DNA from 3 places in the Arthrobacter sp. Ha26 genome. Region 3 is predicted to be linked to each of the others. Evidence: riboswitches for the same ligand, from Rfam matches in the RefSeq annotation. Region 3 holds a riboswitch; each other region holds the start of a gene.

Region 1 (5,895 bases), on a different contig from region 3:
CGGGCGGCAGCGCCTGGGCTATGCCATAGGCGCCGGAGTAGGGGTTCGTGGCCGTGGTGAGCCAGTTCGATTCCTTGGTCCAGAGCTGGGCGAGGCAGAGGAACTGGTCCTGGCCCCAGCCGTACGCACCGACCCTGCCGGAGGCGTAGCTTTTGGCACCTGCCGGGTCGTTGACCGCTCCGCCGGGAACGGAAGGCACGACGACGGGCGGGGGGCTGGGTGCCACCGGCACCACAGGTGCGGGGGCCGGGTTTACTGGCGCAGGATTTACGGGTGCGGGATTGCCGGGGGTGGGATTGGCCGGTGCTGGGTCTGCTGGTGCAGGATTTGCCGGCGCAGGATCGGACGGGGCCGGCGGTCGGACAGCCGCCGCAGCGGCCGCCCTGGCCGCCGCTTCCGCCTGCTGCCGGGCCTGCTCCTGGGCAGCTGCGCGCTTCGCGGCCTGCGCCGCCTCGTAGGCAGCAGTGGCCGCCCGTCCTTGCCGGTACGCGCCCTCGACTGCCGCCGTCGTGCCCTTGAGGGAGGCCAGTTGGGCCGTGAGTTCCCCGCTGCGGCGCTGACTTTCCGCTACCTGGCGCGCCATGGCCTCCTGCGCGGACCGGGCGGCGTCCAGTTTGGTTTTGGCTTCAAGGGACAGCCGCTCCCGTTCGGCTTTGGCAGCGTTTTCCTGCGCCGCCAGAGAGGAGATGATCCTGCCGGCGGCTTCGGCTTTTGCCACCAGTCCCGTTGTTTTGTCCCCGACGATCTGCACAACGTTCAGCCCCTGCATGCTGTTGCTCTGGATCGCATCCAGAGCAACGAAGAATCCCATGGTGGTGCCGCCGGTCTTGTAGGACTGGACCGCGAGGGTACCCAGTTCCTTGCGGTGCCGGGACAGGGCTGTGTTCGCCTCTGAGGCCTGGGCTGTGAGGGCATCCACTCTGGCACTGGCAGCCTGCAGCGCAGCATCGGTAAGCGCAAAGTCTGCCGCCGACTGCACAGCCGCTGCACCCAGGGATTCGGACTGGTCCTCCAGTCCGCTCAACAGGTCATTGATCCTGGTGATTTCAGCTGCCTTTCCCGCCTCCGTCAGCTTCGCCTCCTGCACATCCTGCCAGGAGGGGTAGTCACCGGCCGGATCGCCGTCCGCGGCGACCGCCATGCCAGGGAACGCTGTTCCGGTGAGGGCAAGCGCCAGCAATCCGGCGATCACGCAACGCCTGGGTTTGGTAACGAACAGGGGCATAGTCCCGAAGCCTACCGGCTTCAACCTCCAGTTGAAGGATGCCGTGCTGAGATCGTTATGGCCTGGAAAGTTCTCCTGCGCGCCTTGGGGTGCGCTGGCCTGGTGCTCTTGCAGGGCGCTACGTGCCGCACCGCGGCCCCTGCGAGCAGCTCTCGTTACTTTGTGACGAAGAACACTCGCCGCCCCCGGCGCGCCTATCTTGCGTGGTCATAGGGCTATGCGAGATGAGTCCACTCGTTTGCTAAATACGAGAGAAGCCGCTCGTATGTTATCCAAATGTGACAATCTCCCTGCTTGCAGGTTATGGTCTTCAGGTGTCCCTCCCAGACGGGACATTCCCATCAGTATGCCGAGCCCTGCCGCTGATACGGGAACCCATCGCTTTCCAGCTGGCAGGGACGGGGGAACCACATTTCCATGGCCTCATAAGAGGCCTTGGGGTTAAGTCGATAGCGCCTCCGTTCCGTCCGGAGCCGCTCCCGGCCGGGTATCTCCAACCCGAACCCGACAGCTCACCCCGCAGGCATGGGAGAGGCGATCAACCGTGTCAAAAAATTCCACCACCGCCCGTCACCGCGCGACTCCGGACCACTCAATCGCGCTCCAGGGCTTGGCTGCATCAGCCAAGTCGCTTGGCCGCCCGGCGCTCGCCTTGGCAGCAGCTTCCGGTATTGCCTTCGGTGTGGGTGCCCCGGCCCACGCAGGCGTCACCGGACCGGACACCACTGAAACCAGCACCGGCACCTATGCGGCACCCGCCGCAGCCGTAGCTGCTCCTGCAGCTGCCGGCAAGGTCCACACTGTGGTTTCGGGCGACACCCTCGGTGCCATCTCGGCCGCCTACGGCGTCAGCCTTAACGACGTCCTGGCCGCCAACGGACTGGCAATTTCCGCGGTCATCTACCCCGGTGACCAGATCCAGATCCCCGCCGCCGGATCAGTTGCAGCAACTCCGGCTCCTGCCGCTGCTCCGGCTCCCGTCCAGGCCGCTGTTGCCGCTGCTCCTGCCAACACCGGCGTGAACGTGAACTACGCTTCCGCTCCGGCAGCCACGGGCACCGGCACCGGCGCTGCCATCCTGGCCTCGGCCTATGGCCAGGTGGGCGTCCAGCAGGACTGCACCGCCATGGTGGAGAAGGCACTGCGTTCAGTAGGCAAGAGTGTTGGTGACCTGGCTCCCGGCCAGTTCTACCAGTACGGCTCCGTTGTGGGCTCCCCCGCCGCCGGTGACCTGGTGATCACCGCCGGCCACGTTGGTGTGTACGCCGGCAACGGCCAGGTTGTGAGCGGCGGCGTGGACGGTTACAAGACCGAGGTCCACTCCATCAGCTGGCTCCCCGGCGCTTCCTTCGTTCGGGTAGCGTAGCCGCACCACCCAAGCAGGGGCGGCAGGAGGGACTTTTCCCGCCTGCCGCCCCTGCTTCATTTCCGGCTGCATCCTGGCAGGCCGGTTGTGCCCGGGCGCCCGGCCCGGCAGGCGCAGGCTCCCCCAAAACGGCGGTTCAGGTGCCGCAGAAGGTCTGGTAGGAGCCGAAGTCCTCCGGAGCGCCCTCCGCGTAGCGCTCCAGCCCCGCCCGTTCCCGGTAGGGGTCGCGGACAACGTCCACCAACCGGTTGAAGGGGGCAAGGTCGCCGTCAGTTGCTGCGGCGAGCGCTTCCTCCACCAGGTGGTTGCGGGGTATGTAGGCCGGGTTGACCTGCTCCATCAGGCCGGCGTCGGGTTGCAGGGCCTGCCACCGGCCGGCCCAGGCATCGAAAGCGGCGAGATCCATAACCATGCCGCGAACGGGCCTGTGGTTGCCGCGCGCGGCCTGGCCAAGGTTCCGGAAGAATGACGTGTAGTCCACGGGCCCGTCCTTCAGTATGGTGATGACGCCGTCCACCACCTGGGAGGCTTCTTCTGCTTCCGGGCTTCCCGCCGGGACCTCCTTGATGCCAAGTTTGGTTTTCATGCCCGCAAACCAGGCGTCGCTGTACTGGCGGCGGAATGCTCCCAATGCCTCCACCGCAGGTGCCACCGCCTGCTCCTGGTCCTCGTTGATTAGCGGCAGCATCGCCTCGGCCAGGCGGGCAAGGTTCCATTCGGCCACCACCGGCTGGTTGGCGTAGGCGTAGCGCCCGCCAACGTCAATGGAACTGTAGACCGCGGCAGGATTGAAGGCATCCATAAATGCGCAGGGTCCGTAGTCGATGGTTTCCCCGGAGATGGTTACGTTGTCTGTATTCATGACGCCGTGGACGAAGCCCACCAGCATCCACCGGGCCACCAGCGATGCCTGGGCGGCCACCACCCCTTCGAAGAGGGCGAGGTAGGGGTTTCCGGCCTGGGCGGCGGCCGGATGATGCCGGCTGATGGCGTGATCGGCAAGGCGACGCAGGAGGTCCATGTTCTCGGTGGCCCGCGCGTATTGGAAGCTCCCAACCCGCAGATGGCTGCCGGCCACCCTTGCCAGGACGGCCCCGGGAAGCATGGTGTCGCGGCGGACCGGCCTGCCGGTGGCTGTGACGGCCAGGGACCGGGTGGTGGGAATGCCCAGTGCGTGCATCGCTTCACTGATCACGTACTCCCGGAGCATGGGTCCGACGACGGCGCGTCCGTCACCGGCGCGGGCGAAGGGCGTCCGCCCCGAACCTTTAAGATGGATGTCCCGCAGCCGTCCGTGGACATCGGTGACCTCTCCAAGGAGAAGCGCGCGGCCATCGCCGAGCAGGGGTGAGTAGCCGCCAAACTGGTGGCCGGCATAGGCCTGGGCCACCGGCGTCGCCCCCGCCGGAATGTGGTTTCCCAGGAGGAGCCGGATCCCTTCCGGCGACTGGAGGTAGTCCGGATCCAGCCCGAGTTCCTCCGCCAGGCCATGGTTGAGGACAAGGAGTTTGGGCTCCGGCGCCTCCTCTGCCTGCCAGGGAACCGAAAGCTCCGACAGTTCCCGGGCGAACCGCCCGTCAAAGGTGACTGTGGATTCAGCAGCAGCCGTCATTCTTAAAGCCTTCCCTCGCGGGTTCGTGTTTCTCGGTCAGCCACGCGGTAAACCATCCTTGTAATTCACTCTCTACCCCGTAGCAGGGTTTGGCAATGAACCAGCATCGGCCAACCCCTGCCAGCGGCGCCGTTCGGGGAGAGCAACGCGCTGCAGGTCGTGAGCCGCCGCCACCCTTGCCTGCGCTGCACGTGCGCCGGCCTGGGCAGCCAACAGGGTGACGTCGTCGTACCTCGACGAAAAGTGGGTGAGGACGAGGGTGCCTGCACCGGCGCCGCCAGCCAATGCACCTGCCTGCCCTGCCGTAAGGTGCCGGTACTGGGCGGCGAGTCCGGCATCCTCGTCGCTGAAGGTTGATTCGGCCACGAGGAGGTCCACGCCGTCCGCCAGGTCTTCTGCCCCCTCGCAGGGCGCGGTGTCCATCACGAAAGCGAAGCGCTGGCCGCGGCGGGGAATACTCACGTCCTCCAGGTGGACTCCGGCCACTGCGCCGTCGCGCTGCAGCCGGCCAACATCAGGTCCCTGGATGCCCGCTGCCGCCAGGCGGTGGGGCAGCAACGTGCGGCCGTCCGGTTCAGTGAGCCGGTATCCGTAGGTTTCGATGCGGTGCTTCAGCGGCCGGATCTCCAGGCCTTCCGCCACCGCACCGCTTCCGCCATGCGGGTGAAGCCTGAGGTCGGTTCCGGGCGAGCTGATGGAAACAAGTGCCCGGACCACGTCCTCGCCTGATGCAGGGTAGTGAAGGTGGATGGGGTGGGCCACGCCGTCCAGCGCCATGCGGGACAGCACGCCGGGCAGGCCGTAGCAGTGGTCGCCGTGGACGTGGGTAAGGCAGATGCGCGTGATCTGTGTGGCGGAGACGCCGGCGTGGATCATTTGGCGTTGGGTTCCCTCGCCGGGATCGAAGAGCAGGCCCTCGCCGTCCCAGCGCAGCACGTAGCCATTCTGGTTCCGGGTCCGGGTGGGAACCTGGGAAGCGGTGCCCAGGACAACAAGTTCACGCATGGTGTTCGCAGAACCAGGAAAGCAGGTTCCGGGGAGCCCGGGACCTGCTTCCTGGTGCGCGCCTGGGGCTCAGTGCCGCCGGAGCATTCCCATGATTCGGTGGGCCATACCGCCGGACCTTCCGCCCATGGAGCCGGTGGTGTTCGGCGCCCGGCCGGTTGTGTTCATTCCGCGGCCCCGGACCGTTCCGCCAGTGCCGCCCGTGCCGGTCCTGCCCGAGAACCGTCCAGCGGCATTCCTGATCATGCTTCCCAAGTTCATCTGAAACTCCTTCAGTCTTGATCTTGCCAACCGACATTCATCAGTCTGCTTATTATTTTAGCCGCGCCCAGGCTTCACGCCAGGGGCTGGAGCCCCCAATCGGAGCGCCCGTCCTAGCGTTCCAGGTCATCGGGTTCGAACTCACTGAGCGGAGATCCGCCGAAATTCTCCTGGTCGTCACTGGCATCGGCTTCACGGCCGGTGGGATCTTCACCGAAGTCGACGTCAGCCACCGCTTCACCGAGGGTAGGGGTAGTCGCCGGCACCTGCTCGTTGCCGGCGCCGTCGCGGGTGGCCTTCATGTCATCGCGCAGGGTTTGGTCGCTCAGGAAATCCTCTTCTTCGCCGGAGACTTCATCCTGGAGCAGCGGATCCTCCTGCCAGCGGTCCGGATTGTTCTCGGCGGCACCGGGGTAGCTGTCAGGC
Region 2 (5,895 bases), on a different contig from region 3:
GGCGCGCAGCGCCATCGAAGGCATCACCGCGCCGTCGGATATTGGGAGGCACCTGGCAGCCAAGAGCGAAGGCGACCGCCTGGTGACGCATCTTTTTGAGTCGCGGCTGCCCGGTTACGGTGGCTGGCAGTGGTTCGCAGTGCTGACCCGGAACTCACGCTCCAAGGTGGTGACAGTCAACGAGTTGGGGCTGTTGCCGTCCGAGGACTCCATCCTGGCCCCGGACTGGGTTCCGTGGGCGGAGCGGGTCCGGCCCGAAGATGAGCAGGAATCGGAGCGGGTACTGGAGCAGGCGCCGGACCGGGAACTGCTTGCGCCGGAACAGGACCAGGACCCCGGGCAGGATCCCGGACCTGGCGACGAAAAACCTGACGACGAAAAGCCTGACGACGACGTTGGGCAGCCTGATGAGGAAACCAGGACTTCCTGACCACACACGAACGGCGCCGCCCCGGATTACCGGGGCGGCGCCGTCGTACGTTAGGCGTGCTGCGTATTTGCGAAAGTCCTACTTGCGCAGTTCGCCCACCACGTAGTCGATGCTGGCCAGCAGGGCGGAAACATCGGCAGGCTCGATGGCTACAAAGGTCGCGATGCGCAGCTGGTTGCGGCCCAGCTTGCGGTACGGCTCAGTGTCTACGACACCGTTGGCGCGCAGGACCTTCGCAACCGCGGACGCGTCCACGGACTCATCGAAGTCGATGGTGGCGATGACGTTCGAGCGTTCCTCGGGGTTTGTGACGTAGGGCGCGGCGAACCCGGAGGCCTCGGCCCAGCTGTAGATGCGCCCGGCGGAGTCAGCCGTGCGGGCGGACGCGAAGTCCAGGCCGCCGTTGGCATTCAGCCACTGCACCTGCGCATCCAAAGTGACCAGGGTGGTCAACGACGGCGTGTTGTAGGTCTGGTTCAGCCGCGAGTTGTCGATGGCCGTCTGCAGGTCCAGGAAGTCGGGAATCCAGCGGTCGCTGGCCTTGATCCGGGCTGCGCGTTCCAGGGCTGCGGGGGAAAAGAGTCCCAGCCACAGCCCGCCGTCGGAAGCAAAGTTCTTCTGCGGAGCAAAGTAGTAAACGTCGCTCTGTGCCACATCCACATCGAGGCCGCCGGCGGCAGAGGTGGCGTCCACCAGGACCAGCGCGCCCTCGTCCGCGCCGGCAACGCGCTGCACCGGGGCTGAAACGCCGGTGCTGGTCTCGTTCTGCGGCCAGGCGTACACGTCCACGCCCGCTTCCGCCCGGGGCGAGGGCCGGGTGCCTGGGTCGGATTTGATGATGGAGGATGCGTCAAGGAAGGGTGCCTTGTTGGTGGCCGCGGCAAACTTGGAGCCGAATTCGCCAAATGAAAGGTGCTGGGCCTTCCTGTCCACCAGGCCAAAGCTGGCAATATCCCAGAAGGCAGTGGAGCCGCCGACGCCAAGCACCACTTCATATCCTTCGGGTGCCCGGAAGAACTGGCTCAGCCCTTCACGGACGGAACCCACCAGGTTCTTGACCGGGGCCTGCCGGTGGGAGGTCCCGAGGATGTTCTTTGACGCGGCTGACAGCGCATCGATCTGTTCCTGACGGACCTTGGAGGGCCCGGCGCCGAACCGTCCGTCCTTGGGCAGGAGGTCGGCGGGAATAGTGATGCTGGTTTCGCTCACAGGTGCTCCAATTTCGGCATGGACGTAACGTTGGTCCGGACGGGTGTTGGCGGCCGGCAATCGGCAGTGACTGCAACCAGGGCCTTCCCCATTCTGCCTGAAGCGCTGTTTCGCCGGGAACCTGGGACGTCATAGTCCAGCCAATGAGACGCTGCGTAGCATAGCCCTGAACTATTCGGACAAAGTCAAAATAGGCTAAGCTTTTCCACGGACTACGTCGCGGTGACGGCGATACTGTGGGACAACGCAAGGTACTGCGCTCGAGGAGCTGAGCTGGATGACGGATCTGATCGACACTACGGAGATGTACCTTCGGACCATTCTGGAGCTCGAAGAAGAGAACATCGTTGCCCTTCGTGCGCGCATTGCAGAGCGGCTCCGCCACTCCGGGCCTACCGTCTCGCAGACCATTGGCAGGATGGAGCGGGACGGCCTGGTGATTGTCTCCGGAGACCGGCACCTCGAACTCACCGAAACGGGCCGGAAGCGGGCCACGGAAGTGATGCGCAAGCACCGCCTTGCCGAGCGCCTGCTCGCGGATGTGATTGGACTGGACTGGGCCTACGTCCATGACGAAGCCTGCCGCTGGGAGCATGTGATGAGCGAGCGGGTGGAGCGGCGCATCTACGAGATGCTCAACCACCCCACGGAGTCTCCTTACGGCAATCCGATCCCCGGCCTGGCGGCCCTGGGCGGGGGCCCCTCCCTGGGCTTTGCCGACGGCGCCATCAGCCTGCTGGAAGCGATGAAATCGTATGGTCCGGCGTCGGAAGTGACAGTGAGCAGGCTTGCGGAGCCAATCCAGGTGGAGCCGGAGCTCCTGTCCCAGCTGGATGAGGGCGGTATCCGCCCGGGCGCCTCCGTATCCCTGGAGCGCGTGGGGGACTACATTTCGGTCCGGGTCCCAGGCATTGAGGGAGCCCTCGAACTGCCCCCGGAAGTGGCCGCGCACGTCTTTGTTGCCATCCGCCAGCCTGCCGCGTGACCCGCTCGGTTACCCCGCGGTCGGGTGTTTAGCCAAAGATAACGGAATTGTTACTTAGGGGCTTAAGCCCCTATAGTTGAACCAAGCGTTGATATTAGAGCGTTACCTGATCTGGAGCCGAGCTCTGCCAGCGGATCAGGAGCACGAGTCGCAACTGGCAGAGGCGGGGGAACCACAAGCGGCAGCGGGGGACTGCCTTGGGGTGAAGTCCGTCAGCAGCAAGCCTCTTCCAGTGAAGGATCCTTACCGGGGTATCTCTGTGCCGAAGCTTGCTTACGGCGGACCGGGTCTTTGAACTCTCTGACCCGAATCCGACAGCTAACTTCGCAGGCTTTCCAGAGAGGAACCCTTCTTGACCATGCAGAATTCCAGGGGACGCCGCCGCGCGGCGGGCCCTGCTTCGACGCCGCGCGTTGTCGAAGTCATCACCTCGGAGCGCCCCCGCGATCCGCACCGTGATGCGCGCCGCCGTCGGGGTCCCCTCAGCCAGATCACGGAGTTCGCAGCGGCGAGCGGCATCGGCCAAAAGGCCGGCATTGCCCTTGCTGCCACCGGCCTGGTCCTCACCGTGACAGTGCCCGCCACAAGTCCCGTGATGGCCACAGACGCCTCCGGTGCCATTCCGGTCGCCGCTTCGGCTGTGACGCCGCAGCCGCAGGTTTCAGCGGAAGCCGGAGCCCAGATCGACTTCAGCCGGTCCGCCGTGGTCACCCAGGCTGACCCGGACGGCAAGCTGAAACAGCTGCTCAGCGCCCAATCGGCAGGCGCAATCAGCCGGGCCGCCTCCACGGGAAGCCTGGGCGCCCCGCTGGCCGTCATGACCACCGCATCGCCCTTCGGTTACCGGGTCAGCCCCATCACCGGCGGCACCGGCGACTTCCACCGCGGACAGGACTACGTGGCGCAGTGCGGAACCTCCGTCATGGCCGCCGCTACCGGAACCGTAACTTTCGTGGGCTGGCACCAGTACGGCGGCGGCAACCGTGTTGTGATCGACCATGGCAACGGCCTGGAAACCACGTACAACCACCTGTCCTCCTTCAGCGTGAAGGAAGGCCAGACGGTGTCCCGCGGCGAAGTCATCGCGCTCAGCGGCACCACGGGGGCCTCCACGGGCTGCCACCTCCACTTCGAGGTCCAGGTCAACGGCGAAGTGGTTGATCCCACTGGCTGGCTGTAGTCAACTGGCTGTGGACTATCAGATGATTTTGACTTCCCGTGACCTGAATGTGACATTCAGTCAAAACTGCTGTACCGTCTAACTCGCGTCAACTTTTCCGAAGTTGACGCTCTTGTGCGGATTGCCTAGCTCTGCCACCGCTCAAGGTCCGTTCGCATGACATCGTCTGGCAGGGGCGGGGGAACCAATTTTGGCCTTTCCATTGGGAAGGCCTTGGGGTTAAGTCGCAAAGCTTCCTTGGAAGCAGCGCGGCCGGGTGACTCCCATCCGAATCCGACAGCTCACCTCGCAGGCATTGGGAGAGGCTACCTTCGTGTCTTCACGCCATAATTCTGCGCGCCACCGTGCGCAAACGGTTCGTACCAACCCCTTGGACTCCGTGTCCAAGGCTGTTAGTGCCAATGCCGGGACAGTTGGTCGCCAGGCTGCCGTTATCGCAGCTGCCTCCGGCCTGATCCTGAGCATGGGCCTGCCGGCCACCGCCGCGGACACCACCGCTGGTGTGTCCGCCTCCACCGAGTCCGGGTCGGCGCAGGGCGCCCTCGCCGTGACTGCGGCACCCACGGCCACTGTTTCCTTCGAGCGTCCGGTGGTCAAGACCACCGCAGCTCCCAAGGTGCAGACCGTTCGCGCACAGTCCACCGGCGCCGGCAACGGAAACGCTGCCACGGCAACTGCTGCCTCCGCCACGGAAAAGCTGGCCGAAACCGTCTCCTCCGCGTCCACCTCAGGCATTGCTGCCATCGCATACACCGGCATCGGCCACTCGTATGTGTGGGGCGGCACCAGCCCCGTCACCGGCTGGGACTGCTCGGGCTTCACCCAGTGGGTCTACGCGCAGGCCGGCATCAGCATCCCCCGCACCAACGCGTGGACCGCCATGAAGCCGACTTCCACGCCGCAGCCCGGTGACCTCGTTATGCAGAACGGCGGCGCGCACGTTGGCATCTACGTCGGCAACGGCATGATGATCAGCGCCCTCAACCCCTCCCAGGGAACACTGCTCCACGCGGTCGCCGCTACCGGCTCCTCCGCGTTCTTCACAATGAACTAGTTCTTCGACCTCCGGGTCCAAGGGCTTTTTCTTTGCCCAAAACACTTTTCGCTAAATCACCACATCCCCGTTCGGGACGTGCCGGCGTACCCCCAAGATGCCGGCACGTCCACAGCCCCCTGTCTGCCTACAAGGCGGCGGGGGAAAACGAAAGAGAGAACTGATGACTACTCGTGCAACCGCACGGCATCGCGCCGAGGCCCCCAAAACCAATTCGCTCGCCATCATTGCCAAGACTGTTGGCGAGAACGCAGGCGGCGTCGGACGCCAGGCAGCAGTAATTGCCGCCGCTTCCGGCCTGGTCCTGACCAGCGGCCTGGCAGCCAACGCCGCCGACGCCAACGTCCAGCGGGACTCCGCGCCCGCGTCCAACCTCGAAGTTGAATCAACGGTTGAGGCGCCGATTTCGGCTGAGTCCACCATTGCCATTTCCTTCGAGAAACCGGCCGTGACCACCACTCCGGCTCCCGTTGTGGAAGCCCCCGAGCCCGAGGTTGAGGTCCAGGAAGCCGCCGCTCCCGCGGCTCCCGCAGCCAGGCCCGTCCTTGCCGCCAAGGTGACGGCCTCAGCTCCTGCCGCCCCCGCCGCTGCTCCCTCCGCAAGCGGCAAGGGTGCAGCCATCCTGTCCGCAGCCTACGCACAGCTCGGCGTCATGCAGGACTGCACCATGCTGGTCACCAACTCCCTGGCCGCCGTGGGCATCAACTTCCACGACTGGCCCGCCGGCTACCTCTCCCTGGGCCGCACCGTGAGTGCAGCTGAAGCCCAGCCGGGCGACCTGATCTACTACGCCGACGGTGGCGCCGGCATGGCCCACATCGCCGTCTACGCCGGAAACGGCCAGGCTGTGCACGGGGGCTACAACGGCAACCAGACCGTTGTTTTCAGCGCCAACGTGGGCTCCGGCCCGGTCTTCATCCGCGTCAACTGACACCCCCGGCCCGTTGATTCGGGCTCACCGGGATTGAACAGGACCCCTGCCCCCGCGGCTGGGGTCCTGTTTGTTAAGCGGGCCCACAGCTGCAGTCAGCTCGTGG
Region 3 (5,895 bases):
CGACATTGGTTCGCTCCGCGCACTGGCCGCCGTTGAGCAGCACGGCTCGGTGGTGGCGGCTTCCAACGCCATGGGCTTCAGCCCTTCGGCCGTTTCACAGCAGATCAAGAAGCTGGAGAAGGAGGCGGACTTCGCTGTGCTGGAACGCCGGGGCCGGGGTGTCCTGCTCACGGAGCGGGGACTGGCCCTGGCAGCGTACGGCCGCCGGATCCTGTCCGAGCTGGAAGAACTGCAGTCCACATTGCTGGCGGATCCGGCAAAGCCGAGCGGTACCCTCAGGGTGGTTGCCTTCTCCACCGCATGCCGCGGCCTGGTGGGTCCGCTGCTCGCCCGGCTCGCCTCTACTGCCGCAGAACTGGATCTCCGCGTCCTGGCGGAGGATCCGCGCGAGGCCGTGGCCCGGGTTGCCAACGGGGAAGCGGACCTGGGCCTGGTGCATAACTGGAATTCCGTGCCGCTGGTCATTCCGGAGCACCTCACACTCGACTGGCTCTGCGAGGACATCGCTGACGTGTTGGTTCACAGCAGCCACCCGCTGGCGGGGCGTGCCGGCGTGGAACCGGCAGACCTTGTTGACGAGCGCTGGATCAGCACGCCGCACGGGGCTATCTGCAATGAAGCCCTGCTGCGGATCTTCGCCGACCTGGGCCGGGTTCCCGACATCCGGATCTACGATCCCGATTTCGCCACCCACATTGCCTTGGTGGAACAGGCCGCAGTTATCGCGCTGGTCCCCCGGTTGGGGAGGCCAATATTGCCCCCGGACGTAGTGGCGGTGCCTGTGGCTAACCCCGTCCAGGCCCGTCAGGTAGGGATTGTGCACCGCAGGTCCATGGCCGAGAGCCCGGCCATCCGGCACGTCTCCGGGCTCCTGCGGGAAATCGCCGACGCCAACTGACGGACATGCAGCGACTGGCCGGCGTCCTTGCCTATTGCGTTGGTGGGCGCTGCGCTAGTGGGCGCGCGGCACCTTGAATTGTGTGATGCGGGCGTCCTGCCCGTCCAGCTCAGCCCACGACTTCTCGGTTTCGAGGACAGTGAGGGCGCTGGTGGGGAACCGTGTGGCGGCGTCCATGTAGGCGTCGTGGTCTGAGTCGCGTGAGGCCAGGTGCATGGCGAGATCCTGGACGCCGGGAAGGTGCGCGATCAGCATCAGCGTTGTGACGGTGTCCGGAACGTGGTTGACCACGGCCAGCATCCTGAGGGCGGAGGCCGCGTACAGGCCGTCCTCAAGCTTGGGCGTGGGCGCCTTGTCCCCCAGTTCAGAGCATACCCAGGTGCAGGTTTGCCGGGTTCGAAGCGCGCTGGAGCACAGGATGAAGTCGGGTACGACGTCGTGCTTGAGCAGCCACTGCCCGGCCAGCGGTGCCTCCCGGTGGCCCCGTTCCGCCAAGGGACGCTCATGGTCAGCCACCCCGCCGGGCCAATCCGCCTTTGCATGGCGCATAATCACAAGGCGTCGAAGATGGTGCTCAGTCATGGCCCAAGCCTAGCCCGGTGTAAACAAAGCGCCCGCCCCTAGGGGCAGGCGCTTCCGAGTAAGTGCTAGATCGAGTATTCCGGAGCGGCCCAGACAACAACTTCGGGGTGCTCGTAGAACCGGTAGCCCTGTCCACGGACGGTGCGTACGGTGTTGGCGAGGCGGCCCAGCTTGGAGCGGAGGCGGCGGATGTGGACGTCGATGGTGCGCTCGTTGGGCACCTCTTCGGCGTTGCGCCACAGGCCTTCGAGCAGTTCATCGCGACCGACGGTGCGGGTTCCGTTTTCCACGAGGTAGTTCAGGAGTTCGAACTCTTTGAAGGTCAGGTTCAGCGATTCGCCGTCGAGGTGTACTTCACGGCGGGCGAGGTCGATCAGGACTCCGGAGGGACGCGGTTCCTGGGGCTGCTGCGGCCGTGGCGTTTCGGTGCGCTGCCGGGTGTTGACGGTGGGATCGCCGAATGTGGAGCGGACGACGTCGAGGGCTGAGCCGGGTGTGCCGGCGGGTGCCACTGCGACGGCGGCGTAGCTCTCGGCTCCGGACACCAGGGACTGGGCGTAGGCACGGATTTCCTGGGCCAGCTTGGCGATGGAGGTACCTGCGGCAGCCGCAGTTTCCTCGTCGATGCCCATGTAGAGGACGAAGCCGCGGGCCACGTTGTCGTTTGCCACGGGGCGGACGGCACCGGCACCTGGCACTACGGGGGTCGGAGCGGTCACCGGCGCGGACTCGGCCGGGGTGACGGTGCGGAGCTGGCCGTAGGAGTTGGGGTTGTAGCCCTGGGGTGCGTAGCCGGAGGCGGGGAAGCTGCTTCCGGGAGCGGTGGGGGCGAGCGACGGGCGGGGCGCGAAGCCGGGGCGGAGGCCGGAGGGCTGGCCAGCCTTGGCGGCGTTACGGACAGAAATGTGGACGTATCCGGATGCAACTGACATGGATGCTTACCTCAATGTGAATGGCCGTCAATGACGGCTCGAATGCTGGGTTCCCGCGCTGAAATTGGGGAGGGACGCCCGACGCTGGGCTGGGGGGCGAATGCCTGGAGAACTTCGAGGGGTGGGAAGGTCAGGCGTACATTCGACAACAGCGCATGTCGGCAGCAGCGGATGTGCTGGGCCAATAGTCTGCGGCTGCAGGTGCTGTTGAGTTCTTGTTCACAATGAGAGTGTGCAGCGTAACAATGCTAACTTGCAAGTAACAATGGACCGATTAGTCCGCATCATGAGACAAAATCCGCGTTTGTGGTGTAGATCACGATTTTGGTGCACCGCCAGAACGCCATTCATTATCCGCCAAAAGCAGCTCACTCCGGGTACTTAGGGAACTTAATTCGGCCGACCCCCGCATTTTCGCTTTTTTCTTCAAACGCGCCGGGATTACCAAAATTGCCCCCACCGAAGGCACCGCTGTCCAGCCGAGAGCGTGCTTTCGCCCAACTCCTGGTCCGGTAAACCGTGCTGGCCCCGCCCTTCGACAACCCAGCTGGCGAGGCCGTCATTCACAGCGGGGCACAGGAAGCGCAAAGCCCGGGCTCAACGAGTAATCGGGGAGTTGTTCCATGGCCACACCGAACTCCATGACCAACAACCTGGGACGTGACCCGCTGGACGCCCGCGGCCCAATCGTTGGTACCGTCAACGCCAGCATCCGGAACGGCCGGGTGAAAACGGGAGGATTCCTCGCTTCAGACACCACCCACCCGCCCCCCCGACTGCCGGTGACAAGCAGGACCTGCTGGCCCTTGACAGCCAGCCCGTGGACCTCATGCTCTCCAACGGTGACTACCGGTTGATCGCCGTGAAAACGAGTTGAGGCGACGCACTGGCGAGGGGACTCCCGTTGCCGCGAAGGAAAGTACGCTCACGTCCCTGGTATGAACTCAGACGCGGCGCGGAAGGGCACCGGAGAGCAGTCCGGCGCCTCCGCCGCTGAAGGTACCACCGGACTGGAACTGTCCATCATGGATCGTCGTCCAGGCGCACGGGGGAAGGGTAACGGTGACATCACGGCCCGGGCGCACCAGCGTTACCCTGCAGCTCCCGCTGCCGGTCCTTTCGTGACATGAAGGAGCAAGGCGACGCGCCGTCGTCGTGATCTCTGTTACCAAAATGTGACTTCTACGCCCATCTCCTGTAGCGTCGATGGGGTGAGGCTCCTGACCGGGAGCCCATATCCGGATGACGCCAAGCTCTGCCGCTTCCCGGATTCCGCTTGAGCAACGGCAGAGGCGGGGGACCCACCGTCCCGGGCAATGACTGCCCTTGGGGTTAAGCCAGCACGTGATTTTTCCGTGCGGCCGGATGCCCTCATCCGAACCCGACAGCTAACTCCGCAGGTGTGAGAGGCGATTCATCATGTCCAAGTTCCTGGTTAAACCGCGCCTGAAATCCGGGTCTGCACCCCGCGCCGAGCACAATGCCGGCAAAATCCCCTTCGTCGGCAAGCGGGCAGCCGTGTTCGCCGCATCCGCTGCACTCCTCATCGGAGTAGGCGCCGCCGGACAGGCCACCGAGTCCAGCATCCGGGTTTCCGCCGCCGCCGAAACGCAGGCTGCCGATACCCAGTCCAACCTCAGCATCGAGAAGAGCGAAATCCGGGCCAACCCTGCCCCCGCAGCGGCTCCCGAGGAGATCGCAGTGGCCCCGCAGGCGGCAGAGCCCGCCCCGGCACCCGCCCCCGAGCCTGCACCGGCCCCCGCTCCGGAGCCCGCCCCGGCACCCGCCCCCGAGCCCGCCCCCGCACCTGAGCCCGCCCCGGTGGTCGCAGTCAACGACCCCGCAGGCGCCCAGGCTTACGCCGCGGGCCAGCTCGCCACCTATGGCTGGGCTCCTGACCAGATGCAGTGCCTGCAGACCCTGTGGACCAAGGAGTCCGACTGGACCACCACGGCCACCAACTCAAGCAGCGGAGCGTACGGCATCGTCCAGGCCCTGCCCGCCGAAAAAATGGCCAGCGCCGGCGGGGACTACCTCACCAACTACCGCACGCAGATCAACTGGGGCCTGAACTACATCAAGGAGCGCTACCAGTCCCCTTGTGGCGCACTGAACTTCCACCTGTCCAACAACTGGTACTGATCAGGCACTGAACCGGAGGCCGGCGCGCCTGCACCTGGTGGAGTGGCGGAAGCCGGCGTGCCGCGGGCACGAGTGCCAAGACCCCTGAAACGGGGTCGCGGCGTATTGCCAAGGTGGTGGCGGACCTTACAGCCGGAAAGAAATGACCGTCCTGCCTTCGCCGTCCTTGCTGGTTTCGACGGCGACCGCGCTGTAGTCCTGAAGGTGCAGAACACCATCGGGCAGCGGACCGGTGTTCGGTCCAACCGCCACCGTGCGGATGCCGGCGGCCACTCCTGCCGCGATTCCCGCTGGAGCGTCTTCGAAGACCACGGCCTCTGCGGGTTCCACGCCAAGGTTGGCTGCGGCCTTCAAGTACCCTTCGGGGTCCGGCTTGCCGCGGGTCACCAGCTCAGCGGTCACTGCAACAGCGGGCATGGGCAGGCCTGCTGCTTCCATCCGGATGTCAGCCAGGACGCGGTCAGCGGACGTGACCAGGGCGACGGCGTCCGCCGGCAGGGCTGCCAGCAGCCGGGCGGCGCCGTGCAGGGCGATAATGCCTTCGGTGCGGACCCGTTCCATGGCCCCGAGCTCCGCCGTCAGCGCTGGGATATCGGCCCCCGCTGGAGCGAACCGGGTGACGGTATCACGTGCCTGCACGCCGTGCGAGGTCCGCAGAATCTCTTCGAGATCCAGTCCGTAACGCGCGGCGAACTCACCCCACACCTGCTCCACCACAGCAGTGGAATCGACCAGGGTACCGTCCATGTCAAAGAGGACGGCGCGGCAGGTCAGGATCGGCGTTGAGGCCGGAGCGGAGGCGTTCATGGTCCCCATTCTGCCTCAGCCTCCCGCTGTGTCAGCCTTCCCTGCCCGGGATGTACTGCACGGCCCACCTGTTGCCGTCAGGATCTGCGAAGTACACGAAGTGGCCCCAAGCCTGCACGTCCACATCGCTAACGTCCACCCCATTGTTTTTCAGGTGCTGGTGGGCTGCGTGGATGTCACTAACCACGAGCTGGAGGTTCGAGCCCGTGCCAGGAGGCGCATCACTGAGCCCTTCCCCTATACAGATAGAGCAGGCTGAGCCACGCGGCGTCAGCTGGACAAAGCGGATGGAGTCCGTGGGACGCTCATCAAAGTCCGCGTTGAACCCCACCTTGTTGACGTAGAAATCCTTGGCGCGGTCCACATCGGACACAGGGACAAACACAAGTTCCAGTTTCCAGTCCATTCGCACAGGCTAGCGGCGGGATGCGGAACGGGAAAGACTTGAGGACTATCCTGCGATGCCGTAAAGCCTGTCGCCCGCGTCCCCGAGACCGGGGACGATGTAGGACTTTGCGTTGAGCTTTTCGTCGA

Evidence for each region. Region 3 has a riboswitch for cyclic di-AMP ahead of AC5RVY_RS05860 (aggregation-promoting factor C-terminal-like domain-containing protein). Riboswitches for the same ligand answer to the same signal wherever they lie in the genome.
Region 1: another riboswitch for cyclic di-AMP. It lies ahead of AC5RVY_RS17325 (LysM peptidoglycan-binding domain-containing protein); the one in region 3 lies ahead of AC5RVY_RS05860 (aggregation-promoting factor C-terminal-like domain-containing protein).
Region 2: another riboswitch for cyclic di-AMP. It lies ahead of AC5RVY_RS14475 (M23 family metallopeptidase); the one in region 3 lies ahead of AC5RVY_RS05860 (aggregation-promoting factor C-terminal-like domain-containing protein).

The regions. Positions count from the first base shown of each region.
Region 1 is NZ_JBNHGX010000008.1:98,585-104,479, reverse strand. Features, by position in the region: gene AC5RVY_RS17330 (coiled-coil domain-containing protein) at 1-1,225, opposite strand, end outside; cyclic di-AMP (ydaO/yuaA leader) riboswitch at 1,595-1,766, shown strand; gene AC5RVY_RS17325 (LysM peptidoglycan-binding domain-containing protein) at 1,770-2,591, shown strand; gene AC5RVY_RS17320 (protein adenylyltransferase SelO) at 2,728-4,203, opposite strand; gene AC5RVY_RS17315 (ribonuclease Z) at 4,276-5,208, opposite strand; gene AC5RVY_RS17310 (hypothetical protein) at 5,278-5,469, opposite strand; gene AC5RVY_RS17305 (hypothetical protein) at 5,583-5,895, opposite strand, start outside.
Region 2 is NZ_JBNHGX010000006.1:49,000-54,894, forward strand. Features, by position in the region: gene AC5RVY_RS14460 (DUF3027 domain-containing protein) at 1-430, shown strand, start outside; gene serC (phosphoserine transaminase) at 509-1,639, opposite strand; gene AC5RVY_RS14470 (iron-dependent transcriptional repressor DtxR) at 1,917-2,624, shown strand; cyclic di-AMP (ydaO/yuaA leader) riboswitch at 2,761-2,972, shown strand; gene AC5RVY_RS14475 (M23 family metallopeptidase) at 2,983-3,804, shown strand; cyclic di-AMP (ydaO/yuaA leader) riboswitch at 3,952-4,113, shown strand; gene AC5RVY_RS14480 (C40 family peptidase) at 4,184-4,858, shown strand; gene AC5RVY_RS14485 (NlpC/P60 family protein) at 5,022-5,789, shown strand.
Region 3 is NZ_JBNHGX010000002.1:80,841-86,735, forward strand. Features, by position in the region: gene AC5RVY_RS05840 (LysR family transcriptional regulator) at 1-898, shown strand, start outside; gene AC5RVY_RS05845 (SixA phosphatase family protein) at 953-1,480, opposite strand; gene AC5RVY_RS05850 (winged helix-turn-helix domain-containing protein) at 1,546-2,412, opposite strand; gene AC5RVY_RS05855 (hypothetical protein) at 3,351-3,542, shown strand; cyclic di-AMP (ydaO/yuaA leader) riboswitch at 3,666-3,826, shown strand; gene AC5RVY_RS05860 (aggregation-promoting factor C-terminal-like domain-containing protein) at 3,832-4,554, shown strand; gene AC5RVY_RS05865 (HAD-IA family hydrolase) at 4,681-5,361, opposite strand; gene AC5RVY_RS05870 (glyoxalase superfamily protein) at 5,393-5,767, opposite strand; gene upp (uracil phosphoribosyltransferase) at 5,813-5,895, opposite strand, start outside.